Linked DNA regions of Halorhodospira halophila. The protein of the gene in region 2 interacts with the protein of the main gene of each other region in a pairwise test. Links are inferred from orthologs where the notes say so. Each region holds a gene or a part of one and is shown on either strand. Other genes may lie near its edges. The genes, in order: leuS and ligA.

Evidence for each region.
Region 1: the proteins of ligA (region 2) and leuS interact in binary tests that used the Escherichia coli proteins (3 or more experiments, as listed by UniProt). The link is inferred for Halorhodospira halophila from one-to-one orthologs.

Annotation. Positions count from the first base shown.
Region 1 is NZ_NHSN01000027.1:5,702-20,437, forward strand. What follows is about bases 3,745-6,785. They hold leuS (leucine--tRNA ligase), read right to left. Parts: upstream 6,472-6,785; coding sequence 4,018-6,471; downstream 3,745-4,017. Other genes in these bases: lptE (LPS assembly lipoprotein LptE), read right to left, coding at 3,745-3,991; CCR79_RS11435 (zinc ribbon-containing protein), read left to right, coding at 6,666-6,785. In the rest of the region: 23S rRNA (pseudouridine(1915)-N(3))-methyltransferase RlmH, read right to left, coding at 1-127; rsfS (ribosome silencing factor), read right to left, coding at 103-456; nadD (nicotinate-nucleotide adenylyltransferase), read right to left, coding at 466-1,122; CCR79_RS11415 (glutamate-5-semialdehyde dehydrogenase), read right to left, coding at 1,142-2,416; holA (DNA polymerase III subunit delta), read right to left, coding at 2,466-3,470; more of lptE, read right to left, coding at 3,470-3,744; more of CCR79_RS11435, read left to right, coding at 6,786-7,205; CCR79_RS11445 (hybrid sensor histidine kinase/response regulator), read left to right, coding at 7,605-9,641; CCR79_RS11450 (PP2C family protein-serine/threonine phosphatase), read right to left, coding at 9,680-11,212; energy-dependent translational throttle protein EttA, read left to right, coding at 11,573-13,243; CCR79_RS11460 (aminotransferase class I/II-fold pyridoxal phosphate-dependent enzyme), read right to left, coding at 13,353-14,621.
Region 2 is NZ_NHSN01000025.1:153,753-168,425, reverse strand. What follows is about bases 4,909-7,886. They hold ligA (NAD-dependent DNA ligase LigA), read left to right. Parts: upstream 4,909-5,320; coding sequence 5,321-7,453; downstream 7,454-7,886. Other genes in these bases: CCR79_RS10115 (efflux RND transporter periplasmic adaptor subunit), read left to right, coding at 7,552-7,886; CCR79_RS10125 (cell division protein ZipA C-terminal FtsZ-binding domain-containing protein), read left to right, coding at 4,909-5,297. Outside these bases: tRNA glutamyl-Q(34) synthetase GluQRS, read right to left, coding at 1-163; queF (preQ(1) synthase), read right to left, coding at 177-533; chromosome segregation protein SMC, read left to right, coding at 605-4,102; more of CCR79_RS10125, read left to right, coding at 4,116-4,908; more of CCR79_RS10115, read left to right, coding at 7,887-8,772; CCR79_RS10110 (efflux RND transporter permease subunit), read left to right, coding at 8,769-11,822; CCR79_RS10105 (TolC family protein), read left to right, coding at 11,809-13,329; CCR79_RS10100 (DUF2867 domain-containing protein), read left to right, coding at 13,355-13,849; CCR79_RS10095 (GNAT family N-acetyltransferase), read left to right, coding at 13,927-14,520; CCR79_RS10090 (carboxymuconolactone decarboxylase family protein), read left to right, coding at 14,572-14,673. UniProt on the Escherichia coli protein: DNA ligase that catalyzes the formation of phosphodiester linkages between 5'-phosphoryl and 3'-hydroxyl groups in double-stranded DNA using NAD as a coenzyme and as the energy source for the reaction.

The DNA.
Region 1 (14,736 bases), on a different replicon or contig from region 2:
GCCCGCCGGCACTGACCTCGTGCAGTTCCAGACGCCACCCCCTGCCCAGGCGCCGGGCGTAGTCCTCGAAACCGTCCCGCACCCAGCGCGGCGGCTTCTGGCCTACTGCGACGAGGTGGAGGCGCACGCCTCGTCCATCTCCCACATGCGCTCAAGCCGGTAGAAATCGCGGCTCTCCCGGGTCATGACGTGGACCACGGCATCACCCAGGTCGATCAGCACCCACTCCGAGTTCGGCTCGTCGCCCTCCACGCCCAGCGGCGTCAGCCCGCTGGCCTTGGCGTCGTCGACCAGGCTGCGCGCCACCGCGTGCACGTGGCGACGGGAGGTGCCAGTGGTGACCACGATCAGGTCGGTCACCGGCGTGCGCCCGCGGACATCAATGGCCACCGTGTCCAGGGCCTTGATCCCGTCGAGGGACTCGCGGATCCGTTGCTCCAGCTCTTCCACCACCATGACGACCTCTTACAACTGCGGATAGCCGTACCAGCCCGCCTCGACCACCCGCTGCCGCACCGCCTCGGGCAGCAGATAGCGCACGGACCGACCCACGGCCAGGGAACGGCGGATCCCCGTGGCGGAGATATCCACCGGTGTCACCGCCTGGAACAGGATGCGCCCGGCCGGGCTATGACGCAGGCCCGCCGGCTCTTCGGTGACGCGGTCGGCCACTTCCTCGGCAAGTGCTTCGGGCAGCGCGCCGCGCACGCCGGGCCGCTCAGTGACCACGACGTGGGCACGCTCGAACAGCAGCCGCCAGCGCGACCAGCCCGGCAGGCCCAGGAACGTGTCGTAGCCAAGGATCAGACAAAGCGAGACCCCGCCCAGCTCGGCTCGGAGCTCGGCCAGCGTGTCGACGGTGTAGGAGGGGCCGTCGCGATGGAGCTCGCGCTCATCGACACAGGCGCTGGGATTGCCCGCCACGGCCCGGCGCACCAGCTCCGCCCGCTGCTCCGGCCCGACCCGCGGGCGAGCGCGGTGGGGCGGGATGCGCGCCGGGATCAGGCGCAGCTCGGAGAGTTGTACCGCCTCGCGGACCTCCTCAGCCGGGCGCAGGTGACCGTAGTGGATCGGGTCGAACGTGCCACCAAGCAGGCCAATGGTGCGCAGCGGTTGTCTCACGCGGCGACTCACCTCGCTGTCAGCTGCGGACGTGGCCGTCACCAAGGACGATCCACTTCTCGGTGGTCAGCCCTTCCAGCCCCACCGGGCCGCGGGCGTGGAGCTTGTCGGTGCTGATCCCGATCTCGGCACCGAGGCCGTACTCCTGACCGTCGGCGAAACGGGTCGAGGCATTGACCATCACCGAGCTGGAATCCACCTCGCGGAGGAAGCGCTGGGCCAGCGGATAACTCTCGGTGACGATGGCCTCGGTATGCCCGGAGCTATAGCGCTCGATGTGCGCCACGGCCTCTTCGAAACCGTCCACCACTCGCACCGAGAGGGTCGGCCCCAGGTATTCGGTAGCCCAGTCCGCTTCCGTGGCAGGTACAGCCTCGGCGAGCCGGTCCCGGGTGCGCTGGCAGCCGCGCACCTCGATCCCGGCCTCGCGCAACTGGCGGCCGATCTCCGGGAGGACGCGCCCGGCGGCGGCCTCGTCCACCAGCAGCGTCTCCATCGTGTTGCAGGTGCCCAGGCGCTGCGTCTTGGCATTGACGGCGATGGCCACTGCCTTGTCGGTATCGGCCGCCCCGTCGATGTAGACGTGACAGACCCCATCGAGGTGCTTGATCACCGGCACCCGCGCCTCGCGCGCGATGCGCTCGACCAGGCCCTTGCCGCCGCGCGGGACGATCACGTCCACCGACTCGGGCATCTGGATCAGGGCGCCGACGGCATCCCGATCCGTGGTCGCGACCACCTGGACGCCGTCGCCGGGCAGCCCGGCATCTTCCAGCCCGGCGCGGATCTGCTCGGCGATGGCCCGATTGGAACGGATCGCCTCGGAGCCGCCGCGCAGGATGGTGGCGTTGCCCGACTTGATGCACAGCCCGGCGGCATCGGCGGTGACGTTGGGACGAGACTCGTAGATGATGCCGATCACCCCGATGGGCATGCGCATGCGGCCGACCTGGATCCCCGAGGGCCGCGCGGAGAGTTCGCGCACCGCGCCAACCGGGTCCGGCAGCCCGGCGATCTCGCGCAACCCGTCGGCCATACCCTGGATGCGCCCCGGGGTCAGCTCCATGCGGTCGATCAGGGCCGGATCGAGCCCGGCCTCGCGGGCAGCGTCCAGGTCCGCGGCGTTGGCCGCGGCGATGGCCTCGGCACCCGCCTCGATGCGGGCGGCAATGGCTGCCAGGGCGCTGTTACGCGCCCCGGTGCCGGAACGTGCCAGGGCACGCCCGGCCGCCCGGGCCTGCTGCCCGACCCGCCGGATGGTCTCGGTGATGTCGCTCGACTGCTCTGCACTCATCGGGTTTGCTCAAATGGCCTCGATCAGGAACAGGGTGTACCTTCCGGCACTATTTTGCCATGGCACGCGCCAGGCGAGAGACCAGGGCCCGCAGCTGCTCCCACGGCTCCCCCGGCGGGAGCCCCTTGATCGCCCGATCCACCCGGTGGCAGCGCTGCAGCAACTGCCGCCAGGTGGCCACCGGGCGCCGGCGGGCGGCATTGCGCAACCGCGCGGCCCGCCGCTTCCAGATCCGCTCGCGCTGCAGCACGCCCTCGTCGGCGCCGGCCGCCAGCCGTGCCGCCACACGGATATCCCGGGCCAGGGCCCAGAGGATCAGCGGAGGCTGCACGCCCTCCTCCTCCAGCGCGGCCAGAACGCGCAGCGCCCGCGTCCACTCCCCGTCCAGGGCAGCGTCGGCCAGATCGTCCACGGTATAGCGGGCGCTGTCGGCCAGGGCCCCGGCGGCCGTCTCGACATCCACACCGCCCCCGCTGCCGACGAGCAGGCGCAGCTTCTCCACCGCCTGGTCCGCAGCCAGCAGGTTGCCCTCGGAGCGCTCGGCGATGAGCGCCGCCGCCTCGGGGTCCGCCTGCAGCCCGGCGCGGCGCAGCCGCTCGGCCACCCAGCGCGGCATGTCGCGGCCCGGCACCGGCCAGCAGTAGACAAAGATGCCGGCCCCGGCCAGCGCCCGCGCCCACGCCGCCTCCCGGGCCGAACGCTCCAGGCGGCCACTGGTCACCAGCAAGACGGTGTCCTCCGGGGCGTCGCGGCAGTAGGACTTGAGGGCCTCGGCCCCGTCGCGCCCGGGCTTGCCGCCGGGCATGCGCACCTCCAGGAGGCGGCGATCGCCGAACAGCGACAGGCTGCCCGCAGCCTCGGTCAGCCGCCCCCAGTCGAACCCGGCATCGACATCGAGCACCTCGCGCTCGGCGTGCCCGGCCTCGCGGGCCGCACGGCGCACGGCGTCGGCGGCTTCGCGCTGGAGCAGCGGCTCCTCCCCGGCGATGAAGCAGACCCGGGGCAGCACCCCGCGCTCGAGCTGGCGATGCAGGGTCTCCGGCCGCTCGGCCATCAGCGCAGGGCCTGGAGCCGCAGCATCAGCAAGCGCACGGCGTCGGCTCGCAGCTCCTCCTCCAACTCCGCCTCGCGGGCCCGGCGCTCGTCGGCCCCGCCGTCCGGATCGGCAAAGGTGCGCTGGGCATCCAACGAGGTGCGCTGGATGCGCGTCTCGCCCTCGGCATCGACCACGCTGTAGTCGATGGTGTAGGTCAGCCGGTAGTCGAGCACATCACCGCCGGCCCCGACCGAGGCGGTGTCGCGGCTGCTGCCCCGACCGTGCAGGGTCAGCACCCACTCGGCACCGGCGGCGCTCTCGGTGTACTGCCCGCCGCCCCCCTCGATGGCGCGGCGCACCTCGCGGCGCAGCTCGCTGCTACCCGCCTCGTCCACCACCTGAATGACCCGGTCGTCCAGCGAGATCCCGCCCGGGGCGCCACGCAGCTGCCAGCCGCAGGCGCTCAGCGCCAGGGCCAGTACTGCCACGCCCAGCAGCCCGACCACCCCCTGGGACCGGTTCCGCCACGATAATCGCATCCGCACCCCCTGGCGGCGGAAGGCCGCTACTTGGCCACCACGTTGATGAGCTTGCCGGGGACGAAGACCACCTTCCTGATCTCCTTGTCGGCCACGAAGCGCTGCACGTTGTGCTCGGCCAGCGCCGCCTCCCGGGCCTGCTGCTCATCGGCGTCGGCGGGCAGGGTGACGTGGCCGCGAAGCTTGCCGTTAACCTGGACCACCAGCTCCACCTCGTCACGGACCAGCGCCTGCTCGTCCGCCTCGGGCCAGGCGGCCTCGACCACCGGGGCCGTATGGCCGAGCTCGAACCACAGGTGGTGGCAAAGGTGCGGGGTGATCGGCGCCAGGATCAGCACGGCTGCCTCCAGCCCCTCCTGCATCACCGCACGGCCAGCGTCGCTGTCGTCCCCGGCCTTGCCCAAGGCGTTGCACAGCTCCATCACCGCCGCGATGGCGGTATTGAAGGTGAAGCGCTTGCCGATGTCATCGGAGGCCTTGGCGATGGTCTCGTGAACCTTGCGCCGCAAATCGCGCTGGGGGTCGCTGAGCGCCTGCGGATCCAGCGCCGGCGCCGAACCGCGTGCGACGTGATCGCGCACCAGGCCATGGAGGCGGCGCAGGAAGCGGTAAGCGCCCTCGACCCCGGAATCCGACCACTCCAGGGACTGATCCGGCGGCGCCGCGAACATGGTGAACAGGCGCACGGTATCGGCGCCGAAACGTTCGACGAGCTCTTGGGGGTCGACGGTATTGCCCTTGGACTTGGACATCTTGGTCCCGTCCTTGAGCACCATGCCCTGGGTGAGCAGCCGGGTGAACGGCTCATCGGAGCTGACCAGCCCCTCGTCGCGCAGCACCTTGTGGTAGAAACGCGCGTAAAGCAGATGCAGAACGGCGTGCTCGATCCCACCGATGTACTGATCCACCGGGGCCCAGTGGTCCGCCCGCTCGTCGAGCATGGCGCTGTCCTGATCGGCGCAGGCGAAGCGGGCGAAGTACCAGGACGACTCCATGAAGGTGTCGAAGGTGTCCGTCTCACGCTGCGCCGCACCGCCACACTCGGGGCAGGTGGTCTCGTAGAACGACGGCATGGACTTGATCGGCGAGCCGCTACCGCTGATCGCCACGTCCTCGGGCAGCGTCACCGGCAGCTGATCGTCGGGAACGGGGACCGGGCCACAGTCGGCACAGTGGATCATGGGGATCGGGGCGCCCCAGTAGCGCTGCCGCGACACACCCCAGTCGCGCAGGCGGTACTGCACCCGACGCTGGCCCCGCCCCTCGCCCTCGAGGCGCTCGGCGATGGCCACGAAGGCGCGATCAGAGGGCATGCCGCTGAACGGGCCGGAGTCGGCCAACACGCCGTAGTCGCTGAAGGCACCGGCGGAGATGTCCAGCTCGCTGCCGTCGGCCGGGTGCACGACGGGCCGGATGGGCAGCCCATAGGCGCTGGCGAACTCCCAGTCACGCTGATCGTGGGCGGGCACCGCCATGACCGCGCCGGACCCGTACTCCATGAGCACGAAGTTGGCAACCCAGACCGGGATCCGCTCACCGGTGAGCGGATGCACGGCCTCGAGCCCGGTGTCGGCGCCGCGCTTCTCGCGGGTGGCCAGATCGGCCTCCGCCGTGCCGCCCGAGCGGGCTTCGTCAACCAGCTCGGCGATGGCCGGGTTGCCCTCGGACAGCTCCAGGCTGATCGGATGCTCCGGCGCCAGGCCCATATAGGTGACCCCGTAGAGGGTGTCCGGGCGCGTGGTAAAGACGGTCAGCTGCTCGTCGCGACCGGCCAGATCGAAGCTCAGCTCGACGCCCTCGGAACGGCCAATCCAGTTGCGCTGCATATTGCGCACCTGCTCGGGCCACCCTTCGAGCTCATCGAGCGCCTCGAGCAGCTCGTCGGCGTAGTCGGTGATACGCAGGAACCACTGCGGGATCTCGCGCCGCTCGACCAGGGCCCCGGAGCGCCAGCCCCGCCCCTCGATCACCTGCTCGTTGGCGAGCACGGTCTGATCCACCGGGTCCCAGTTCACCGCCGCGGTATCGCGGTAGACCAGCCCCTTGCGGTAGAGCCGCGTGAACAGCCACTGCTCCCAGCGGTAGTAGTCGGGATCGCAAGTGGCCAGCTCGCGGGACCAGTCGTACCCAAAGCCGAGCCCCTTGAGCTGCTCGCGCATGGCGGCGATGTTCTCGCGGGTCCACGCTGCCGGTGGCACCCCGCGCTCCATGGCGGCGTTCTCGGCGGGCAGTCCGAAGGCGTCCCAGCCCATGGGCTGGAGGACGTTGTAGCCCTGCATGCGCTTATACCGGCTGACCACGTCGCCGATGGTGTAGTTGCGTACGTGGCCCATGTGCAGCCGTCCGCTGGGGTACGGGAACATCGACAGGCAGTAGTACTTGGGGCGTCCGGTGTCCTCGCGCGCCCTGAAGGTCTGCTGCTGCTCCCAGTAGGCCTGGGCCTCGGCTTCGATCTCTTTCGGTCGGTACTGGTTGTCCATCGGTGTCTGTCGCTTTCCCGGGCAGGTGAGCCGTGCAGGATAACGGAGCCACGTCCCGGGGTTCTAGTTGCGCGGCCCCCGGATCCGCCGGGCAGGCTCGCATCCGGCAAGCAATCTGCACATCGGCCGGCGTTGCTAGTACCTTGGTACCCAGTACCCGAGGTGCGATGGCATCGACCCGACACGGAGGCCGCATGAGCAAAAAGTCCGACCCGGAACACCAGGCGGGCCACCTGCCCACCAGCTACGAGCGCATGCTCACCCGCCTGCGCGAGCGCTTCGCCAGCTGCGAGGATGGCGGCCCGCGCCTGGCCCAAGCCCTGGAGGAGGTCAAGCGAGCCATGGTCGCCGACGGCGAACTGCCCCGCGCCGACGCCGACCGGGTGGGCGACGCCCTGCAGCGCGACCTGGAGGAGGCGGGCGCCTGGCTGGCCGACCGCAGCCACGACCACCCGCTGCGCGACTGGCTGCGCATGGACCTACAGATGCTGGAGAGCTGGCTGTGGGACGCCTTTTCCTCGGTGGCCGACCGCACCAGCATGGAACTGCGCGGATTCGTAACCACCGGCGAGCCCAGCCTCTACCACACCGACGAGATCGCCGGCCCCGGCGAACTGGCGTGCATCGCCTGCGGGCGCACCATCACGCTGCAGCGCCCCGGCCACATCCCGCCGTGCCCGGGCTGCGAGCACACCGAGTTTGTACGCACGGCACACCGCGACGCAGAGCGGTAATGTGTTGACGGACAAGACGCGGAGGTGGCCCGTGGCGAGGGACGGGCCACTCGGACTCGGCGCGATTCACTGCGCCATGAAGCAGGAAACAACGGAAAAGGGAGGGGAGATGGAGCGGGTGATGGGATTCGAACCCACGACCCCAACCTTGGCAAGGTTGTGCTCTACCACTGAGCTACACCCGCTGTGTCGTTACGGGTGCGCATTCTACAGGCATCGCCGCCGGCGTCAACCCCCTTGTTTCTGCAGGCAATGGCGAGAGCCGGGGCTCGCGTGCCACGGCCACTTGAAACCCCGCCCCGAAGCGGGTAATGCTGAGCAGAACTGGACCCGGGGCCTGGAAGCCGTATCGGCCCGTGCAACCCGTCCAAGCCGAACCGGCCGCCCCAGGGAGGCGCCATGAAGTCCGCCCCGATTCCCGATGACGAACACATCCGGCTGGCGGCACTGTACAGCTACCGCATCCTCGACACCGAGGCCGAGGCGGCCTTCGATCGCTGTGTCCGCACCCTCTGCCGAATCTACGACGTACCCATCGCCGCGGTCTCCTTCGTCGACCGCGACCGGCAGTGGTTCAAGTCGGCCCGCGGCCTGGAAGACTGCGAAACCCCCCGCTCCATCTCGTTCTGCGGTCACGTCATCGCGGAAGGGGGGCTGCTGGTGGTCGAGGACGCGCGCACCGATCCGCGTTTCCACGACAATCCGCTCGTCACCGGCCCTCCCGGCATCCGCTTCTACGCGGGTGCCCCACTGGTCACGCCCGCCGGGCAACCCGTCGGGGTCCTCTGCATCCAGGACCGCGAACCGCGCACGATCAGCAAGGAGGAGCTGATCCCGCTGGAGGATCTGGCCGATCTGCTCATCGCGCAGCTCGAGCTGCGTCACCGCGAGAACGAGCAGCGGCTGCGCCGGCAGCTGGAGCACCGGCAGCGCGAGCTCGAAGCCATCTTCCAGGCGGCCACCTCGGTCAGCCTGATCAAGACGGACCTGGAGGGGATCATCGAGGAGACGAGCACCGGCACCGAGGCGCTCTTCGGGTATGCCCGCCACGAGTTGGTCGGCCGGCCGGTCTCGCTGGTCCACCTCCCCGAGGACCGCTTCCACCCGGAGGCCATCATCGAGCACCTCCGCCACGACTCCACCCCGGTGCGCCGCGAGATGGAGCTGCTGCGCAGCGACGGCACCACCTTCCCGGCGGTCTTCTCGGTCCACCCGATCACCGATAGCAACAACAACCTCATCGCCACCCTGAGCGTGACCTTCGACATCAGCGATCAGAAGTGGGTGGAGCAGCAGCTGGAGCAGGCCCTGCGCGCCAAGAGCGACTTCCTGAACGCCATCAGCCACGATCTGCGCACCCCGCTGAACGCGCTGATGGGGTTCTCCCAGCTGCTCGCCGAGACGGACCTCACGGCGGAGGAGCGCAGGCGCTACGCCGAATACTGCCAGCGCGGCGGCGAACGACTGCACGGGCTGATCGACTCGCTGCTGGAGCTCAGCCAGCTGCAGAGTGGCCGCCTGCAGGCGCATACCGAACCGCTGGACCTCCCCTCGCTGATCGAGGGGCAATGCGCCCTCTATCGGCCGACCGCGCGAGCGAAGGGCATCGATCTGATCTGCCGAGTCGATGCCGGGCTCCCGCGCTGGGTGCGGGGCGACCGGACGCGACTGGAACAGGCGCTCTCCAACCTCATCGATAACGCCGTCAAGTACACCACGGCCGGCGGGGTCACCGTGACGGCCCGCCCCGAGGGCGAACAGCTGGCCTTTGCCATCGAGGACACCGGCCCCGGCATTCCCGCGGCGACGCGAGACCAAGTTTTCGCGGCCTTCGATCGGGGCGACTACGAAGGCGAGCAACCGGGGCACGGGCTCGGGCTGGCCATTACCCGGGAAGTCGCGCAGATGATCGGCGGCGACCTCCACCTGCACAGCGTCGAAGGCCGGGGATCGACCTTCACCCTGACCACCCCGCTGGAGGCGCTGGACGACCGGCGCGCCTCCCGGGCGCAGCGCCCGCCGACAGAGACGACGGAGCGCCCCCCGCCCGGTCTACGCATCCTGGTCGCCGAGGACGAACCGACCAACGCCATGCTGGCGCAGACCCTTCTGGAACGGATGGAGGCCCGGGTCACCGTGGTCGAGGACGGCGCGAGCGCGCTGCGCACCTGGCGCCAACACCCCTTCGACCTCCTCCTGCTCGACCTGCAGATGCCCGGTCTCGACGGCCTGCGGCTGACGCGGGCAATCCGCGACGAGGAGGCCGAGGGCCGGGACGCGCCCCCGGTCCCGATCGCCCTTTTCACGGCCCACGCGCGCAGCGAGGTGGAGCAGCAGGGCTTCGAGGCCGGTTGCGACGAATTCCTCACCAAGCCGGCCCGCCGGTCCGATCTCGAGGCACTGCTGGTGCGCCTGGCGCCCCGGGACCCTCCCTGACCGGCTGCACGCCCGCACCGGAGCACCGCTCCCGGCGACTAGGCGGACGGAGCGGATGCCCTTGGACAGCCTTCGGCGGCCTCCGCAAAGAGTTCGTCGAAAGACACCCCCAGCAGGGTCAGATCGTCGCCGGCCTCGCTGTCGCCGCGCCATGCGGCCACATCCGCGAGCAGCGCATCGAAGGCCTCTCCCGGACGGGTGTGCGCCAGGAGGGCTTCCACTCGCTCCTCCCCGTAGCGCACGCCGGCGGGCGACGCCATCTCGGTCAGGCCGTCGGAGCAGGCGATCAGCCGGGCACCGGCAAACAGCGGATGGTACGCCAACCGCCGGTGCTCGACCGCCCCGCCAGGGACGGCCGCCAGCGGCAGGCCCTCGGCATCGAGCCTCGTCTCACCCCCTCCCGGACCGAGGAGCCAGGCCCGGGGCATGCCTCCGCTCCAGACCCCCAGACGACGCTCGCGGCAGTCGATCTCGAAGAGCGCGGCAGCGAGGAACATCTCGGGCGGCAGGTTGCGGTAAAGCCGGTCGTTGACAGTCTCGAGCAGCGCCTCGCTGTCCAGCCCACGCCGAACCATGTCGTAGAAAAGGGCTGCCAGGGCCGGCACCCCCACCGCGGAGCCAATTCCGTGTCCGGTAAAGTCGCCGAGCAGGAGCACCAGGGTGCCGTCCGGCCGGCGCTCGGCAAGGAAGACATCACCGCCAAGCATTGCGGCCGGCTGATAGGCGTACCGCACCCCCGGCGCCTCCCGGGCCGCGGAGGCCGTAGCGCGCGCCACGATGCGCTGCGCCGTCTCCTGCTCCTCATCCAGCTGGGCCTGGTGGGCGTCGAGAACCGCCTTGTCCGCCGCAACCGTCTGCAGCCGACGGATCAGGGCATCGACCTGGTGCATGACGCGGTTGAGCTCGGAGAACCCCAGACTGATGGTCCGCGGCTGAAAGTCCTCAAGATCGCCGATGGCATTGACCCGCTCGACCTGTGCGCTGAAGCGCTCCAGCGAGCGGGTCAGGTGCACGTTGAGCCAGTGGGCGGCGGCCGCTCCGGCGAGCAGAGTCAGGGGCACGAAAATCAGGAACAGCCAGCCGAAGCCGGCACGAGCCTCGCTCAGCTGGGGACTGAGGTCCTGTTTGACCGCCACGACGCCAAGGACATCGCCGGAGTCGGCATTGACATGGCAGTCGAGGCACTCGCTTTGCGCCACGACAGGCATGACGTGCCGCTGCCGGGTACCGTCCCGGCGATGCTGGGACTCCCCGGTGGCCAGGGCCTGCTCGATGACCGGGTCCGGCTCCCGGGAACCCTCGACGGGCCCGTACAGCGCCTCGACTGGATCACCACGGTAGAGCGCCACCCCAAGCGGACTGTCGTCGTAGGTCGCCTCCAGCGCGTCGATGTAGGCCTCAAGATCCTCCCGGCCCCAACCACGGCTCATGACCTGGAACATGGAGCTGAAGGTGTGTTCGGCCGTTGCCTCGGCCGTGCGCTCGGCGTGATCGCGGATGAGGCTTTCGTGGATGAACAGCGTCACCGAGGCGGTCGCTAGAAAGGTGCCCAGGGCAACCGATACGACCATCACCGCCAGCAGGGCCCTCAAGCTCAGCCGTGCGCCGCCCCATGATGCCCACCAACCGCTGGTCATTCGCCCGCCGCTCGCCGCCACCCGCTGATCATGCCGTCGTGTCACCCTCCAGAATCGGTTAAGCAGCAAATCGCCTGACCATCCCCCCCAGGCCGCGGCCCACCGGCAGCGGTACTCTACGCGATCACCCACGCACACGGTAGACCGCTATCCGACGGCGCCCTCTAAGGAGGCGTGCTGCGCGTGCACCGGATGGTCAACGGATGCCCACCCGCCCATCACGCGGTAGAATCAGGGGTATCGCGACCGTAACCCTACGGATCATCCACCCCTGTTCGTTAACGCGGCGGAGCTATGGCCCAGTACGTCTTTACCATGAACCGGGTATCCAAGGTGGTACCCCCCAAACGACAGATCCTCAAGGACATCTCGCTATCCTTCTTCCCGGGCGCCAAGATCGGCGTTCTCGGGCTCAACGGGGCGGGCAAGTCGAGCCTGCTGCGCATCATGGCCGGCGAGGACCAGGAGTTCGACGGCGAGGCGCGGCCGCAGCCTGGCATCAAGATCGGCTACCTGCCCCAGGAACCGAGGCTCAATGACGACAAGGACGTGCGCGGCAACGTCGAGGAAGGCGTAGCCGAGACCAAGGCCCTGGTGGATCGCTTCAACGAGGTCTCCGCGCAGTTCGCCGATCCGGAAGCCGACTTCGACGCCCTGATCGCCGAGCAATCCAAGCTGCAGGACCAGATCGAGGCCGCCGGCGCCTGGGACCTGGACCGCAAGCTGGAGCAGGCGGCCGACGCCCTGCGCCTGCCGCCGTGGGACGCCTCCGTGGCCAATCTCTCCGGTGGCGAGCGCCGCCGGGTGGCCCTGTGCAAGCTGCTGCTCTCGGCGCCGGACATGCTTCTGCTCGATGAGCCCACCAACCACTTGGACGCCGAGAGCGTGGCGTGGCTGGAGCGCTTCCTCCACGAGTTCCCCGGCACCGTGGTGGCGGTGACCCACGACCGCTACTTCCTGGACAACGTGGCCGGCTGGATCCTCGAGCTCGACCGCGGCGAGGGCATCCCCTTTCAGGGCAACTACTCCGCGTGGCTCGAGTACAAGGAGAAGCGGCTACAGCAGGAAGCCCGCGAGGAGCAGGCCCAGCGCAAGGCGATCCAGCAGGAGCGCGAGTGGGTCCAGCAGAACCCCAAGGGCCGCCAGGCCAAGAACAAGGCGCGCATCAAGCAGTTCGAGGAGCTGCAGTCCCAGGAGTTCCAGAAGCGCAACGAGACCCAGCAGCTCTACATCCCGCCGGGGCCGCGCCTGGGCGACAAGGTGATCATCGCCGACGGGGTGCAGAAGGCCTTCCGCGGCGAGCTGCTTTACGAGGACCTGAGCTGCATCATCCCGCCGGGGGCCATCGTCGGCCTGGTCGGCCCCAACGGCGCCGGCAAGACCACGCTGTTCCGCATGATCACCGGCGAAGAGCAGCCCGACGCCGGCTCCATCGAGGTCGGCGATACGGTGGAGCTCGCCTACGTGGACCAGAGCCGGGACGCGCTCAACCCGGAGAACACCGTCTGGCAGGAGATCTCCGGCGGCCACGACTACATCCGGGTGGGCAACTACGAGACCCCATCCCGGGCCTACGTGGGCAAGTTCAACTTCCGCGGCTCCGAGCAGCAAAAGCGCGTCGGCGACCTCTCCGGCGGCGAGCGCAACCGGGTGCACCTGGCCAAGCTGCTTCAGAGCGGCGGCAACACCCTACTCCTCGACGAGCCGACCAACGATCTGGACGTGGAGACCCTGCGGGCCCTCGAGGATGCGCTGCTCACCTTCCCCGGCTGCGCCCTGGTGATCTCCCACGACCGCTGGTTCCTGGACCGGATCGCCACCCACATCCTGGCCTTCGAGGGTGAGAGCCGGACGGTCTTCATCGAGGGCAATTACCAGGACTACGAGGCGGACCGCAAGAAGCGCCTCGGCGAGGAGGCCGCCCAGCCCCACCGCATCAAGTACAAGCGTCTGGGTACGGGCTGAGGGATCTGGCGACAGGCTGGTGGCGGCGGGCCTCGCTGCCGCCAGCCCCGCTACAACCAGGAGCCTGCCCCTGAAACCCTCCTTCTGAGCCCGACCCGCTGAACGCTGACTACTGTTTCAAGGCCTGATCGATGTCGGCGAGGATGTCGTCGACGTGCTCCAGGCCGATGGACAGCCGGACCAGATCCCGCGACACCCCGGCGCTCTCCAGCTCCTCCTCATTGAGCTGGCGATGGGTGGTACTGGCCGGATGGCAGGCCAGGGACTTGGCATCGCCGATGTTCACCAGCCGCGTGATCAGCTGCAGCGCATCGATGAACTGTGCGCCCGCCTCGAAGCCGCCCTTCACCCCGAAGCTCAGGATGCTGGCCGCCCGTCCGCCCATGTAGCGATCGGCCAGCGGCTTGTACGGGCTGTCCTCCAGGCCGGCGAACTTCACCCAGCTCACCCGCGGATGGGACTGCAGGTACTCGGCCACGCGCTGGGCATTTTCGCAGTGCCGGTCCATGCGCACCGGCAGGGTCTCGATCCCCTGCAGCAGCTGGAAGGCGTTGAACGGCGACAGCGCCGCACCCATATTGCGCAGCGGCACCACCCGGCAGCGGGTGATGTAAGCCGCCTCGCCCATGTCCTCGGTGTAGACGACGCCGTGGTAGGAGGGGTCCGGCTCGACCATCATCGGGAACCGGTCGCCGTGCTTAGCCCAGGGAAAGCGGCCGGAGTCGACGATCACCCCGCCCACCGTAGTGCCGTGACCGCCCATGTACTTGGTCAGGGAGTGGATGACGATATCCGCCCCGTTATCGACGGGCCGCCACAGGTAGGGCGTCGGCACGGTATTGTCGACCATCAGCGGGATGCCGTGGCGGTGGGCGATCGCGGCCAGCCGCTCGACATCGACCACTTCACCGGAGGGGTTGCCGACGCTCTCGCAGAACAGCGCCTTCGTCCGCTCGTCGATCTGCGCCTCCATCCGCTCGTAATCGTCCTGGGCGGCGAAGCGCACCTCGATGCCGTGGATGGGCAACGAGTGGGCGAAGAGGTTGTACGTACCGCCGTAGAGCCGCGAGGTGGAGACGATGTTATCGCCGGCGCGGGTAATCGCCTGGATGGCGTAGGTGATCGCCGCCATGCCGGAGGCCACCGCCAGGCCGCCGATGCCCCCTTCCATAGCCGCCACCCGCTGCTCGAGCACGGCGTTGGTCGGATTCATGATCCGCGTGTAGATGTTCCCTTCCACCTTCAGGTCGAAGAGATCCGCCCCGTGCTGCGTGTCATCGAAGGCGTAGGAGGTGGTCTGGTAGATGGGCACCGCCACCGCCCGGGTGGTCGGATCGGGGGTGTAGCCGGCATGGACGGCCTGGGTCTCAAGTTTCACCGCGGATGACTCCTTTGCCACGTTCCGGATCGGGCGCCCCCGCCGTTACCGGCTCGCGGGCGCGCGTGCGCTCATTAAAAGTGGCATCGCCATTGCGGGGAATCAAGCAACCGGC
Region 2 (14,673 bases):
CCTCGCGCGGCGGGTCGAGGTCGTCGATGCGCACATGCCACGTCCCGCCGTGGTGGCGGGCCTCGATCCAGCTGCCCAGCGCCGCCACCAGCGAGCCGAAGTGCAGCGGCCCGGTGGGCGAGGGGGCGAAGCGGGTTGAGAACGGTGCGCCGGGCCCGCTCATGCCGTCCCTGGGGTCAGCGGCCGTGGTGCTCCACCTCGACCGTGGTCCAGATCCCGCCGCGCACGTTGAAGTGCGCCGTCAGCTTCATATGGCGCGGCTGCGTGGCGTCGACCAGGTCGGCGAGGATCTGGTTGGTCAGCGCCTCGTGGAACCCGCCTACTTCGCGGTAGGACCAGATGTAGAGCTTCAGCGACTTGAGTTCGACGCAGTGCCGGTCCGGGGTGTATTCCAGGTTGAGCGTGGCGAAGTCGGGCTGGCCGGTCTTCGGGCACAGGCAGGTGAACTCCGGGATCTCCATCCGGATGGTGTAATCCCGCTCCGGGTTGGGGTTTGCGAAGGTCTCCAGGGCGTTCGAGGGTTCAGTCGACATGGCTTTCCAAGGGTCCGGTGAGGCTTGATAATGGTCCGTTATCCTAACCGGACGCGCCCGTCGTCTCTACGATGCATCTCAAGCGGATCAAACTCGCCGGCTTCAAGTCCTTCGTGGACCCCACTTCGGTGCCCCTGCCCGGACGCATGGTCGGCGTCGTGGGGCCGAACGGCTGCGGCAAGTCGAACATCATCGACGCCGTGCGCTGGGTCATGGGCGAGAGCTCGGCCAAGCACCTGCGCGGCGAGTCCATGAGCGATGTCATCTTCAGCGGCTCGAGCGCCCGCTCGCCGGTGGGGAAGGCGAGCATCGAGCTCATTTTCGACAACAGCGACGGGGCCATCGGCGGCCAGTACGCCGCCTACAACGAGATCTCCGTCAAGCGCCAGGTCAATCGCGAGGGGCAGTCGCAATACGCCCTCAACGGCACCCGCTGTCGGCGGCGCGATATCTCGGATGTCTTCATGGGCACCGGCCTGCGGCCGCGGGGCTACACCATCATTGAGCAGGGCATGATCTCGCGGGTGATCGAGTCCCGCCCCGAGGAGCTGCGCGTCTACCTCGAGGAGGCTGCGGGCATCTCCGTCTATAAGGAACGCCGTCGCGAGACCGAGCGCCGCATCCGGGATACCCGCGAGAACCTGGAGCGGCTTGAGGATGTCCGCGACGAGGTCCACAAGCAACTCGAGAAGCTGCGCCGCCAGGCCGAGACCGCCGAGCGCTACCGCTCCTACAAGGCTGAGGAGCGGCGCCTACGCGGTGAACTCTCGCTGTTGCGGCTGCGTGATCTGGATCAGCGCATCGCCGAGCGCGACGCCAGCATCCGCGAGCAGGAGAACCAGCGCGAGTCGGCGGTGGCCGAGCAGCGCCGCGCCGAGCGTGAGATCGAGGCCCTGCGCGAGTCGGCCCGGGAGCGCCACGAGGCGCTGAACACCATCCAGGGCCGCTACTACGAGATCGGGGCCGAGATCGCCTCGGTGGACGAGCGCATCCAGAGTGCCCGCGACCTGCGTCGTCGGCGGGAGGAGGAGCTGGCCGAGGCCCGCCGTGCGCTGGAGGAGCTGGACGCCACGGTGACCGCCGATCGGGACAAGCGCGCGGTCCTCGAGGAGCGGGTCGAGGAGCTGGAGCCGGCCCTGGAGGCGGCCAGCGAAGAGGAGCAGGTGGCGGAATCCGCTCAGGAGGACGCTCGCGGGCGCCTGGATGCCTGGCGCGACGAGGCCGACGCCGTCCGCGCCGAGCAGACCTCGGCGCAGCGGCGCGAGGAGGTGGAGCGGACTCGTCATGACGCCGCCGCCCGCCGGGTCCGTGAGCTCGACGAGCGCATCGAGGCCCTCGACGACGAGCGCGACTCGGTGGATCTGCACGCGCTGGAGAGCGCCATCAGCGAGTTGGAGTCGGAGGAGGAACAGCTCTCCGCCGAACTTGAGGACCTGCAGCAGCGCCGCGATGCCGCCGCCGAGGAGCTGGAGACCCGCGCCGCCGAGCGGGACGAGGCGGCCCGGGAGCTGGAGGCGGCGCGTGAGGCCGTCTCCGGCACGCGGGCCCGGCTCACCTCCCTGGAAACCCTGCAGGAGTCGGCCCTGGGCCGGCGCGGGGACGATCGCCACGCCTGGCTCGAACGCCGGGGCTGGGCGCGGGCGCCGCGTCTGGCCGAGACCGTGCGCGTGGATGCCGACTGGCAGCGGGCGGTGGAGGCGATCCTCGGTGACGCCCTGCAGGCCGTCTGCATCGAGCCGGAATCGCTGCCCAGCGAGGGGGCCCCGGACGGCGGGCCGCTGACCCTGGTCGGCGAGGCCCAGTTGCTGCCGGCACCGGCCGAGGATCGCCTGGCGGCGCATGTTCACGGCAGCGAGGCGGCCCGCGAACTCCTCGCCGGGATCCGCTGCGCCCCGGACGCCGCCACCGCCGAGGCCCTGCGCCCCGAGCTGGCCGCCGGCGAGACGGTGGTCACCCCCGACGGGGTGTGGATGGGCGCCAACTGGGTGCGCCTGCCCGGGCAGGAGGACGCCGAGAGCGGTGTGCTCGAGCGCGAGCAGGAGATCCAGGCTCTGCGCGAGGAGGTGGAGAATGCCGAGGCGCGGGTCCAGGAGGCCGAGGGCCGGCTGGCCGACGCCCGCGGCGGGGCCGCCGAGGCCGAGCGCCGGCGCGATGAACTGGCTGCCGAGCTTGGTCCGCTGCACCGGCGCCACGCCGACCTGCAGGCTCGTCTGGAACACCGCCGCGAGTCCCTCGAGCAGGCTCGGAAGCGGCGCGAGGAGCTGTCCGGAGAGCGCAGCCGCCTGGTCGAGCAGCGCGATGCGGCCAGCGAGGAGCAGGAGGAGGCCGCCGCCGCTGCCGAGGAGGCCGCCGCCGCTGCCGCCACGGCCGCCGAGCGCGCCGCCGAGGTCGAGGCGCAGCAGCAGGATCAGCGCGAGCAACTCGAGCGCGCCGGCGAGCGGCTGCGCGAGGCCCGTGAGCGGCGCTACGATCTGGCCGGCAAGCTCGAGAGTGCCCGCACCGCTCTGGAGTCCGTGCGCGAGCAGCTGCGCCGCTCCGAGGAGCAGCGTGAGCGCTACGACCGCCGTCGGGCGGAGCTGGAGACTGCTCTGGGCGACGATGAAGACCCGGTTGCCGAATTGACCGAAAAGCGCGAGACCCTGTTGGCGCGCCGGTCCGAAGCGGAGGCGCAGTTGACCGAAGCGCGCAGCGAGGCTGAGCATCTGGATCATCAGCTGCGCGAGCAGGAGCAGGCGCGGGCCGAGGCCGAGCAGCGGGCCGAGCAGTTGCGCGAGGGGCTGGAGGGGCTGCGCCTGGAGACCGGCGAGCTGCGCGTCCACCGCAGCCACGAGGCCGATGCCCTGGCAGAACTCGGCGAATCGGAGGCCGAGGTGGCCGAGCGCCTGGCCGCGGATGCCACCGTCGCCGCGTGGGAGCAGGCCCTGGAGCAGGTCAGCGAGCGTATCCGGCGCTTGGGATCGGTAAACTTGGCGGCCATCGACGAGTGCCAGCAGCTGGAGGAGCGCCGCGGCTATCTGGACGAGCAGCACGCTGATCTCAACGAGGCGCTGGAGACCCTGGAGACGGCGATTCGCCGCATCGACCGGGAGACCCGGGCGCGTTTCCGTGAGACCTTCGATCAGGTCAACGAGGGGCTGGGGCGGTTCTTCCCCCGGTTGTTCGGGGGCGGGCGCGCCTATCTGGAACTGACCGACGACGATCTGCTGTCCACCGGGGTGGTGGTCATGGCGCAGCCGCCGGGCAAGCGGGTATCGAGCATCCATCTGCTCTCCGGCGGCGAGAAGGCGCTGAGTGCGGTGGCGCTGGTTTTTGCCATCTTCAACCTCAACCCGGCGCCGTTCTGTCTCCTCGACGAGGTGGACGCCCCGCTGGATGAGGCCAACGTCGGTCGTTTCTGCGATCTGGTCGAAGAGATGTCCGAGAAGGTCCAGTTCGTGCTGATCACCCACAACCGGACCACCATGGAGCGGGCCTCCCACTTGCTCGGGGTCACCATGAACGAACCCGGCGTCTCGCGGCTGGTTGCGGTGGACGTGGACGAGGCGCTCGATATCGCCGAGGCCGGATAACGGAGAGAGACCCATGGATGCGATGCGTTGGACGATCCTGGGCGTAGGGGTGCTGGTGTTGCTGGCGATCTACGCCTTCGGCCGGTGGCGGGATCGGCGCCGCCGGCACGCCGAGCAGAAGCCGGCCGCCGCGGCGGCGGGTAGCGCACAGGGGCGCGGGGGCGTCGCCGGCGCCGGCGAGGAAGGGGGTGGCGGCGATTTGCGCCCCGGCCAGTCAGAGCGCCCGGTGATCGATGACGATGAGCTGCGCGGCATCGACGATCTCCTTGCCGAGCGGGAAGAGCTGGCCCCGGAGGAGCTCGACCTGGGGTTGGATCTGGGCGAACGGCCCGCTGCGTCGGGTGCGACGCCGCAGACGGGCGAGCAGGGCGACGATCGGCCCTGGTGGCAGTCCGCCGAGGCAGCCGCCGGCGAACCGGACGAGCGAACCGGCACGCCGCACCGCTCCGCTGCCGCCGAGGCGGAACGCGCCGGCCTGGCACCAGCCGGGGAGCAGCCGCAGGCGGCGGCCGGTGAACCCGTAGGGGCGGGGGCGGACGCCGCCGGAAGCGGTTCGCAGCCAGCGGGGCATGCCGACGCGGAGCCGGTCGGGGCAAGCGACGCCGGGAGCGGGGCAGAGAAGTCGGAGCCGTCGCCGGCAGGGAGGGGCGGCGGGACGGCCACCGCCGGGGTCGAGGAGCCGGCGCCGCTGAAGCTCTCGCCGGCCTCGCAGGTGGAGATCGCCGCCTACCGCAGTGGCGATGTCGAGGAAGCGGAGAAGATCCTGGTGGCGTTTGTGGCCGCCCCGGAAGGCGAGCGTTTCCGGGGGGCGGCGATCGAGCGGGCCCTGCGGCGGGTGCGCATGGTTCCGGGCGAGCAACGCATCTGGCACCGCCGCGGGCAGAGTGAGACGGGGCGAGTGACCCTGTTCAGTGCGGCGAGCATGGTGGAGCCGGGGTATCTGGACCCGGAGGAGACGCTGCCGGGCCTGGAGACCCCGGGGCTGGTGTTCTTCATGCAGCTACCCCTGCCAGTGGATGGCGAGCAGGTGCTCGACGCGATGCTGGCCACGGCCTACCAGGTATCCGTGGAACTCGGTGGCGAGTTGCTCGATAGCACCCGTTCCACCATGACGCAGCAGATCGCCGAGCACATGCGCGAACAGCTGCGCGAGCACCGGCGGCGGCTGCACATCGCCGTGCATAAGCGCCAATAAGACCCACCCGACAAGGAGCGAGCGTGGCTGAATCGACGCCGTCCCGCGAGCAGGCGCAGCGACGCGTGGCCGAGCTGCGCGCCGAGATCGCCGAGCACGATCACCGCTACTACGTCCTCGACCGGCCGAGCATCTCGGATACCGAGTACGACGCCCTGTTCGCCGAGCTGCAGCGCCTGGAGGCGGCCTACCCCGATCTGGCCACCGCCGACTCGCCCACCCGGCGGGTGGGCGGGACCGTGCAGGAGGGCTTCGCCGCCGTCGCCCATGACACCCCCATGCTCTCGCTGGACAACGCCTTCGAGGGCGAGGATCTGGTCGAGTTCGACCGCCGCATCCGCGACCGGCTCGGCGTGGCCAGCGTGCTCTACACCGGTGAGCCGAAGCTCGACGGCATCTCGCTGAGCCTGACCTACGAGGACGGTGTGCTGGTGCGTGCCGGGACCCGGGGCGATGGGCAGAGCGGTGAGGACGTGACCCACAACGTGCGCACCGTCGGCAGCGTGCCGCTGCGCCTGCGCGGCAGCGGCCATCCGGCGCGGCTTGAGGTGCGCGGCGAGGTGGTGATCCGAAAGGAGGATTTCGAGCAGCTCAATCAGGCCCGTCTCGAGGCGGGCGAGCGGCCCTTCGCCAACCCGCGCAACGCTGCCGCCGGGTCGGTGCGGCAGCTCGACCCGCGGATCACCGCGCAGCGACCGCTGACCCTGTTCACCTTCGGCGTCGGCGAGCCGCTGGCGCTGGGGGTGCCCACCCACTGGGAGGTGCTCGAGCGCCTGGCCGAGTGGGGCTTTCGCACCACCGCGCCGCTGGAGCGCCTGGAAGGCGTGGCCGCGTGCCAGGCCTACCGCGAGCGGCTCATCGAGGACCGGGATGCACTGCCCTTCGAGGTGGACGGCGCCGTGTTCAAGGTCGATGACCTGGCCGCCCGCGAGCAGCTCGGCTTCACCGCCCGCGCCCCCCGCTGGGCCCTGGCCTTCAAGCTCCCGGCCCGGGAGGCGACCACCGTGGTCGAGCGGATCGTCCCCTCGGTGGGACGCACCGGCAAGGTCACCCCCCTGGCCCGGCTGCAGCCGGTGGAGGTGGGCGGTGTCACCGTTGCCCGCGCCAGCCTGCACAACGCCGACGAGCTGGCGCGCATGGACGTGCGCGAAGGCGATACCGTCATGGTGCGCCGTGCCGGCGACGTCATCCCGCAGATCACCGCCGTGATTCACGACAAGCGCCCGCGGCAGGCCGAGCCGTGGCGCTTCGAGGAGCGCGTGCAGACCTGCCCGGAGTGCGGCTCGGCGGTGCAGCGCATCGAGGGCGAGGCGGCCCACCGGTGTGTGGGCGGCCTCTACTGCCCCGCGCAGCGCGAGGGGGCCATCCTCCACTTCGCCTCCCGCCGCGCCCTGGACATCGACGGGCTGGGCGAGAAGATCGTCGAGCAGCTGGTGGCCAAGGGGCTGGTGGCCGACCTGGCTGATCTGTTTCGCCTGAGCCACGCCCAGTTGGCCGGGCTCGAGCGTATGGGCGACAAGTCCGCCGATAACCTCCTCGCCGCCCTCGAGCGGGCGCGGCGTACAACGCTGGCGCGGTTCCTCTACGCCCTCGGGATTCCCCATGTCGGTGAGGTGACCGCGCGCCGCCTGTCCGAAGCGGCCTACGGTCTGACGGCCGCGATCCCCCGCGGCGATTTGGGCCGGCTGCGAGAGGCCGCCGGCGTGGAAGCGGGGACGGCGATCACCAGCGAGGCGCTGTTGCGGGTGATGGCGGCCCCGGCCGAGGAGCTCGAGGCCGTGGAGGATGTCGGCCCGGTGGTGGCGCGGGCCATCGCCGGCTTCTTTGCCGAGCCCCACAATCGCGACGTGGTCGATCACCTCTGCGCCGCCGGGGTCCGCTGGCCTGAGCCGGAACCGCCGGAGCAGGTCGCCGCGTCACCCCTGGCCGGCTGCACCCTGGTGCTCACCGGCACCCTGGAGGGCCTGACCCGGGACGAGGCCAAGGCCGCCATCGAGGCGTGTGGCGGTCGGGTGACCGGCAGCGTCTCGAGCCGGACCGACTACCTGGTGGCGGGGGCGGATGCCGGCAGCAAGCTGAACAAGGCCCGGGAACTCGGTGTCGAAATCCTCGATGAAGCCGGCCTGAGGGAATTGCTCGGCGAGCGCAGGGCGTAGCCACTGCGCAGCGGGCCCGGGCCGGTTTTCCCCGAAGCGGCCCAGGGGATTGGTATACTTTGCCGCACCTCTCCAACCGGTGAACCGATCGAGACTCCATGCCCGTCAGAGCCCGTAGCCGCATCCAGACCTTCCTCCTGTGGGGCGCCAGTGCCCTGATCGTGATCGGTGCCGTGGCGCTGTTCCGCGCCGACCTGGGTACCGGCGCCGGCCCCGGCGGGGAGCGCGAGAGCGCCGCCGTAGCCGTCGAAGTGGAGCCGGTGGAGCGTCGCGACCTGAAGGATGTGCGCCGCTTCGACGGCAACCTCGAGGCGAATGTGCGCTACGAGCTCGCCCCCAAGGTCACCGGTGAGCTGCGCAGCCTGGAGGTGCGCATCGGTGACACCCTCGAGCCCGGCGACCTGATCGCCCGGCTCGATGATCAGGAGGTGGCGCAGGAGGTGGCCGAAGCCGAGGCTGGCCTCGAGGTAGCACGCGCGCAGCTGGCCGAGAGCCAGGCGGCCCTGGCCTCCGCCGAGCGCGACCTCAACCGCACCCGCGAGCTGAGGGAGCGCGAGATCGCATCCGCCGCCGAGCTGGAGGCGGCCGAAGCCCAGGTGGCCGCCGAGCGCAGCCGCGTGCAGCTGGCGCGCGCGCAGATCGCCCAGCAGCAGGCGGCGCTGAGCGCCGCGCAGATCCGCCGCTCGTTCACCGAGATCCGCGCCGACTGGGACGACGGCGAGCGGGTGGTCGGCGAGCGTTTCAAGGACCCCGGTGCCACGGTCAGCGCCGGCGAGGCGATCCTGACCCTGCTGGATGTCTCGCAGCTGCGGGCCGAGGCGTTCGTCACCGAACGGGAGTACGCCCGCCTGATGCCCGGCCAGGCCGCGCGGCTGCGCGTCGAGGGCTACCCGGATACCGATTTCCCGGCCGAGGTGGCTCGCCTGGCCCCGCTGTTCAGCGCCACCACGCGCCAGGCCCGGGTGGAATTCACCGTGCCCAACCCCGAAGGCCGCCTGCGTCCGGGCATGTTCGCCCGCCTGGCGGTGGAGGTCGGGCGCGCCGAGGACGTGGTCACCGTCCCCCGCGAGGCGGTCATCCAGCGCGGCGGCCGGTCCTCGGTCTTTCTGCTCAAGGAGGCCGAGGAGGGTCCGCCGCGGGTGCGCCTGGTGCCGGTGGAGACCGGTCTGCGTGCCGGGGGGCGCGTCGAGGTGCGCCCGCAGGCGGAGGGCGAGGCGCCCCTGAGCGGCGCCGTGGTGACCCTCGGTCAGCACCTGCTCGCCGACGGCAGTCGCGTCGAGGTGGTCGGCGAGCCGGGTAACGAGGTGGCCGCGCCGTGAAGATCGCCGCCTTCTGCGCCCGGCGTCCGGTCTTTACCGTGATGGTCACGCTGATCGCCGTGACCCTGGGCCTGAACGCCCTCGACCGGCTGCCGGTGGACCTGCTGCCGGAGATCGAATACCCCACCCTGCGCATCTCCACCAACTACCCGGGCGCGGGCCCCGAGGAGGTGGAGTCGCAGATCGTCGAGCCCATCGAGAACGCTGTTGCCCCGGTGGCCGGGGTGGAGCGCATCGAATCGGTCTCCGCCGAGGATCAGGGCGACGTCAGCCTCTCCTTTGCCTGGGGGACCGATCTGGAGGCCGCGGCCAACGACATCCGCGAGCGGCTGGATCGGATCGTCCGCGATCTGCCGGACGAGGCCGATCGGCCGCGGCTGCGCTTTCTGGACCTCTCCGACCGTCCCGTTCTGGTTATCGGTTTGTCCGCCGAGCTCGATCCCATCGAGTTGCGCTCTCTGGCCGAGGACCGCATTCGCGACCGCCTGGAGCGGGTGCCCGGGGTCGGGGCCCTGGATATCTGGGGCGGTCTTGAGCGAGAGATCGAGGTTGCAGTGGATCCGGGGCGTCTGCGCGCCGCGCAGCTCTCCCTGGAGGATGTTCGTGAGGCCATTGCGGATGCCGACTTCGAGGTGGCCGCCGGGCGCCGGGCGGAGGGCCGCCTGGAACTCGGGCTGCGCGTGCCGGGGCGGGTGACCGACCTCGACGCGCTGCAGGGGTTGCCGGTGGCCCGCGGGGAAGACGGATCGCTGGTCCGGCTGGGGCAGTTGGCGCAGGTCCGCGACACTCACGAGGAGGAGACGCGGCGTATCCGCATCGACGGTGAGCCGGGGATCCGCCTGGCGGTCCGCGGTCGCTCCGACGCCAACACCGTGGCGACGGCAGAGCGGGTGCGCGCGGAACTGGAGCAGCTGCGCAACGAGTTGCCCCAGGTCAGCCTGACGCCAGTGCGCGACACCGCCGTCTATATCGAGCGCTCGATGCAGAACCTGGGGCGGGCGATCCTGCTCGGCGGTGTGCTAGCGCTGGTGGTGCTGCTGATCTTCCTGCGCGACCTGCGCGCCGCCATGGTGGCCGCGGTGGCCATCCCGGTGTCGCTGGTCACCACCTTCGCCCTGGTCTACTTTGCCGGTTTCACCCTGAACCTGATGACCCTGGGCGGTATTGCGCTCGGCGTGGGGCTGATGGTCGACAACGCCATCGTGGTGCTGGAGTCGATCATGGCCCGCCGCGAGCGCGGCCTGGCCCCTTATGAGGCGGCGGTCAACGGCACCCTGGAGGTGGCTCCGGCGGTGACCGCCAGCACCCTGACCACGCTGGCTATCTTCGTGCCGCTGGTCTTTCTCGAGGGGATCGCCGGGGCGCTATTCACCCAGCTCGCCTGGGTGGTCGGCTTCGCCCTGTTCGGCTCACTCATTGTGGCCTTCACCGTTGTGCCGATGCTCGCCGCCCGATTGCCCCAGCGCTCCGAAGGGGTGGCCCGGGTGGCCTGGTACCGAGCACTGGAGCGTGGCTACCGGCGTCTGCTCGGCGGTGTGCTCAGTCGCCGCGGCGCCGTGATGGGCCTGGCCACGGCGCTGGTGGTGCTGGCGGTGGCTATCGTGCCGCGGCTCGGCACCGAGCTCATGCCCGGCACCGACGAGGGCGATATCCGCATGAGCTTCGAGTGGGAGCCGGGGGTGTCGCTGGCATTCATGGACGAGCGCATGCGCCGGATCGAGCAGCGGGCCGTCGCCATGGTGCCCGAGGCCGAGCACTGGGTCTCCAGTTCCGGCACCGGCGGCTTCCGTGCCGGCGGCGGGGACACCAGCCGCCTGGACTTCTCCCTGGTCTCGGTCACCGAGCGCGATCGCAGCACCGAAGAGGTGGCCGACGAGCTTCGCGAGGCCTTCCAGGCCACCCCCGGCGCCGAGGTGCGCGTGCGCGCCCGGCAGACCCGGCCGACCCGCGGTGGCTTCGGCGCCGAGGGCGAGGAGCTGACCATCGAGGTCTTCGGCTTCCAGCGCGAGACCCTGGACCGCGTGGCCGGCGCCATGGAGGAGCGGGTCAGCCGGGTGGAGGGGGTCACCGACGTGCGCACCGGTCAGGACCGCTCGGCGCCGGAGGAACAGCTGCACATTGACCGGGCCCGGGCGGCGGATATGGACGTCTCGGTCAGCCGCATCGCCAATACCATCGAGGTGGCCGTGGCGGGTGCCCGCGCCGGGCTCTATCGGGATACCGGCGAGGAGGTGGCGATCCGTGTGCGCCTGGCCGATGCCCGGCAGATCGAGCGTGAAGAGCTGCTCGATCTCACCGTGCCCAACCGCAGCGGTGAGCCGGTGGCTCTGCGCAGCCTGGTCAATGTGGTGGAGGGCGAGTCGCCGCTGACCATCGAGCGGCGCGACCGCCAGCGGGTGACCACGCTGCAGGCCAACATCAGCGGCCGGGATCTCGGTTCGGTGGTGGCCGACGCCCGCGCCGAGCTGGCCGGGGTCCCGGTGCCGCGTGGCTACGGCTGGCGCATCGGTGGCGACTACGAGGAGCAGGCCGAGGCGCTGCAGCAACTGACCATCACCCTGCTGCTGGCGGTGGCCCTAGTCTACATGGTCATGGCCTCGCTCTACGAATCCCTGCGCAATCCCCTGGTGGTGATGTTCACGGTGCCCCTGGCCGGTGTCGGCGTGGTGGGGATGCTCTGGGCCACCGGCACCACCATCAGCGCGCAGTCGTTCATCGGCATCATCCTGCTCGCCGGGATCGTGGTGAACAACGGCATCCTGCTCGTCGACCGCGCCAACCGCAGCCTGGTCCGCGGGGCCCCGCCGCGTCAGGCGGTGCTCATCGCCGGGCGACGACGGCTGCGCCCGGTGCTCATGACCTCGCTGACCACCGGCCTGGCCCTGCTGCCCTTGGCACTGGGCATTGGCGAGGGCGCCGAGGCGCAGGCCCCCATGGCCCGCGCCGTGCTCGGCGGTTTGATCACCGGCACCCTGATCACCCTGGTGGTCATCCCGGTGGTCTTCACCCTGTTCCACTCGGCGAAGGGCAGACGGCATGCGATGGTGTGACTGCGGCTGGCGCCGCCCGCTGACCGGCGGCCTGCTCCTGGGCTCGGCGCTGCTGCTCGCCGGCCGCGTGGTGGCCGGCGGCGACGAGGCGTGGGAGCTGAGCCTGGAGGAGGCGGTCTACAGCGCTGTCGAGCACAATCCGGCGCTCCAGGCCGAGCGCCTCGGCCCGGTGGTGGCGGGCACCTTTGAGCAGATCGAGCTGGGGGCGTTCGATCCGGAAGTCTTCCTAGAGGGGGACTACCGGCGGCGGCAGCTGGAGCAGATCGGCCTTGAGACGGGTCGGGCGCGGGATACCGATCGCACCGACGTCGGGCTCTCGGCCGGCATCAGTCAGCGTCTGCCTATGGGGGCCGAGTGGCGCCTGTCGGCGGTCCAGGACTTCGACGAGGATCGTGAAACCGGGCAGGAGCTTCATACCAGTGGCCTGCAGCTACGGCTCAGCCAGCAGCTCCTGCAGGGCCGGGGGCGAGCGGTCAACCTGGTCAGCCTGCGCCAGGCGGAGCTGGAAACCCTGCGCTCGGAGCACGAGCTGCAGGGCTTCGCGCAGCAACTGGTGGCGGACGTGGAGTCGGCGTATTGGGATTTCGTGCTCGCCGACCGCGAGATCGCCATCTTCGAGGAGTCCCTGCAGCTGGCCGAGCAGGAGGTGGAGCGGGCCGAGCAGCGGATCGAGCTGGGCGACCTGGCCGAGACCGAGCTGGCCCCGCTGGAGTCCGAGGCCGCCCTGCGCCGCCAGGAGCTGATCGATGCGCGCAGCCGCCGCGAGGCGGCGCGGCTGGAGCTGCTGCGCTTGATCGGCAGCGAGGATCAGCTCCAGGAGGATCGAGAGATCGAGCCCCTGACCGACCCCGAGCGCCTGGTCGTCGAGCCCGATCCGGTGGCCGAGCACCTGGCCCTGGCCCTGGAGCGGCGCCCGGAACTCAATCAGGCCCGCCTGGATCTGCGCAGCGAGAACCTGCAGGTTACCCGGACGCGGAATGGCTTGTTGCCCGAGCTCGAGTTGTTTATCCAGTTGGGCAGCAGTGGATATGCCGATTCTTTCAGCGGTGCGCCCCGGGACCTGGACGGGTCCAGCTACGACGCGCAGGTGGGGATTTCCCTGGGACGCTCGCTGACCAATCGCGCCCCTGAGGCGGAGCACCGCCAGGCGCTGACCCTGCGCAACCAGGCCAATCTGAGTCTGAGCAATATGGCCCGCTTGGTGCGCCACGATGTCCGCACGGCCCATCTGGAGCTGCAGCGGGCGGCCGCCCAGATCGAGGCGAGCCGTGCCACCCGCCGTGCCCGCGAGGAGCAGGTGCGCGCAGCAGATGAGCGCTTCCGGGCCGGGGATGCGACCGCCTTCGCCGTGGTCCAGGCCCAGCGCGATCTGCTCGAGAGTCGGATCAGCGAGGCGGCGGCGCAGGTGGAGTACCGCACCGCGCTGGTCGAACTCTACCGGCTGGATGGTACGCTGCTGGAGCGTCGCGGCATACAGGCGGCGACCGACGAGGGTGCGCCGCACTGAGGCGGATACCAAGGAGCCGTGGCCCATGACCAACCCGCTGGACTACCCGCGCTTTCCCTTTCGTGCCGGGGCGAGCGCGATGACCACGGCCCCCCTGTCGGCGGTCTGGGAGCAGTGCGTGTCGATCGGCGGGCCCAACCGCTACTACTACATGAACCCGCTGTGGAGCCTGCGCGAGTCGTTGGATGCGCTGCTCGGCGGTCGCGGGCTCAGCCGGGGGCGGCCGCTGCATACCGACCTGCGCCCCGGCGATGTCATCGACTCATGGCGGGTGCTGGTGGTGGAGCCGCGGGAGCGTCTGGCGTTGGGCTTCGGCATGAAGGCCCCGGGGACCGGGGTGCTGGAGTTCACCGTCCGGCCCCATGAGCAGCAGACCCGCGTGCGGGTGACCGCGTATTGGTCCCCGCGGGGGGTGCCCGGGCGCATGTACTGGTACGCCATGGAGCCCGCCCACGCCATCCTGTTCAAGGGGCTGGCCCGCGCCATCTGCCGCCGCGCGGAGACGCGGGCGAGTGGTTGAGCCCCTTCTTTGACACACCGCGAGCGCGTGCCGGATCCTGATCCCTTCTGAACCGCATTGTCGGGAGCTGGAGGACCATGAGCGAGCCGCACATCGAATACCTTCAGGGCGAGGAGATCGGCCAGCGTTTTGAGCAGATCGCCGCGCTGCGGCTGCAGGTCTTCCGGGAATGGCCCTACCTCTACGACGGCAGCATGGAGGAGGAGCGGTACTTCCTGCGCTTTTACCTCGACGCCCCGTGGGCGTTGGCCACCGTGGTTGTGGATGGCGACGAGGTGGTCGGGCTGTCGACGGCCATGCCGCTGACGGACGAGTCCCCGCGGATCCAGAAGCCGTTTATCGATGAAGGCTTCGATCCGGGGCAGGTGTTCTACCTGGCCGAGTCGATCCTCCTGCCGGCCTATCGCGGCCGGGGGTTCTACCGGCACTTTTTCGATGTCCGGGAGCGCCATGCTCGAAGCTGTGGCGACTACCAGTGGGCCACCCTGTGCACTGTGGTCCGTGATCCGGCCCATCCGCTCCGCCCGGCGGACTACCAGCCACTGGACCCCGTCTGGCGGCACTTCGGGTATACGCCCCGCGAGGAGCTGATCGCCTACTACCCTTGGAAGCAGGTCGACGAGCCTGCGGAGACCGATAAGCCCCTGCAGTTCTGGATCAAGCAGTTGTGAAGGCGCTGCGGCGGGATCCCGGCCGAGGGCGTGGCCGGACGGGGAGGAGTGATGCGCATCGAGCCCAAGCCTCTGAACGCCTATCCCTGGTACCTGCGCCCGTTCTTCTGGAACCAGCGCCGCAAATACGGTGAAGTCCTCCAGCCGGGGCTG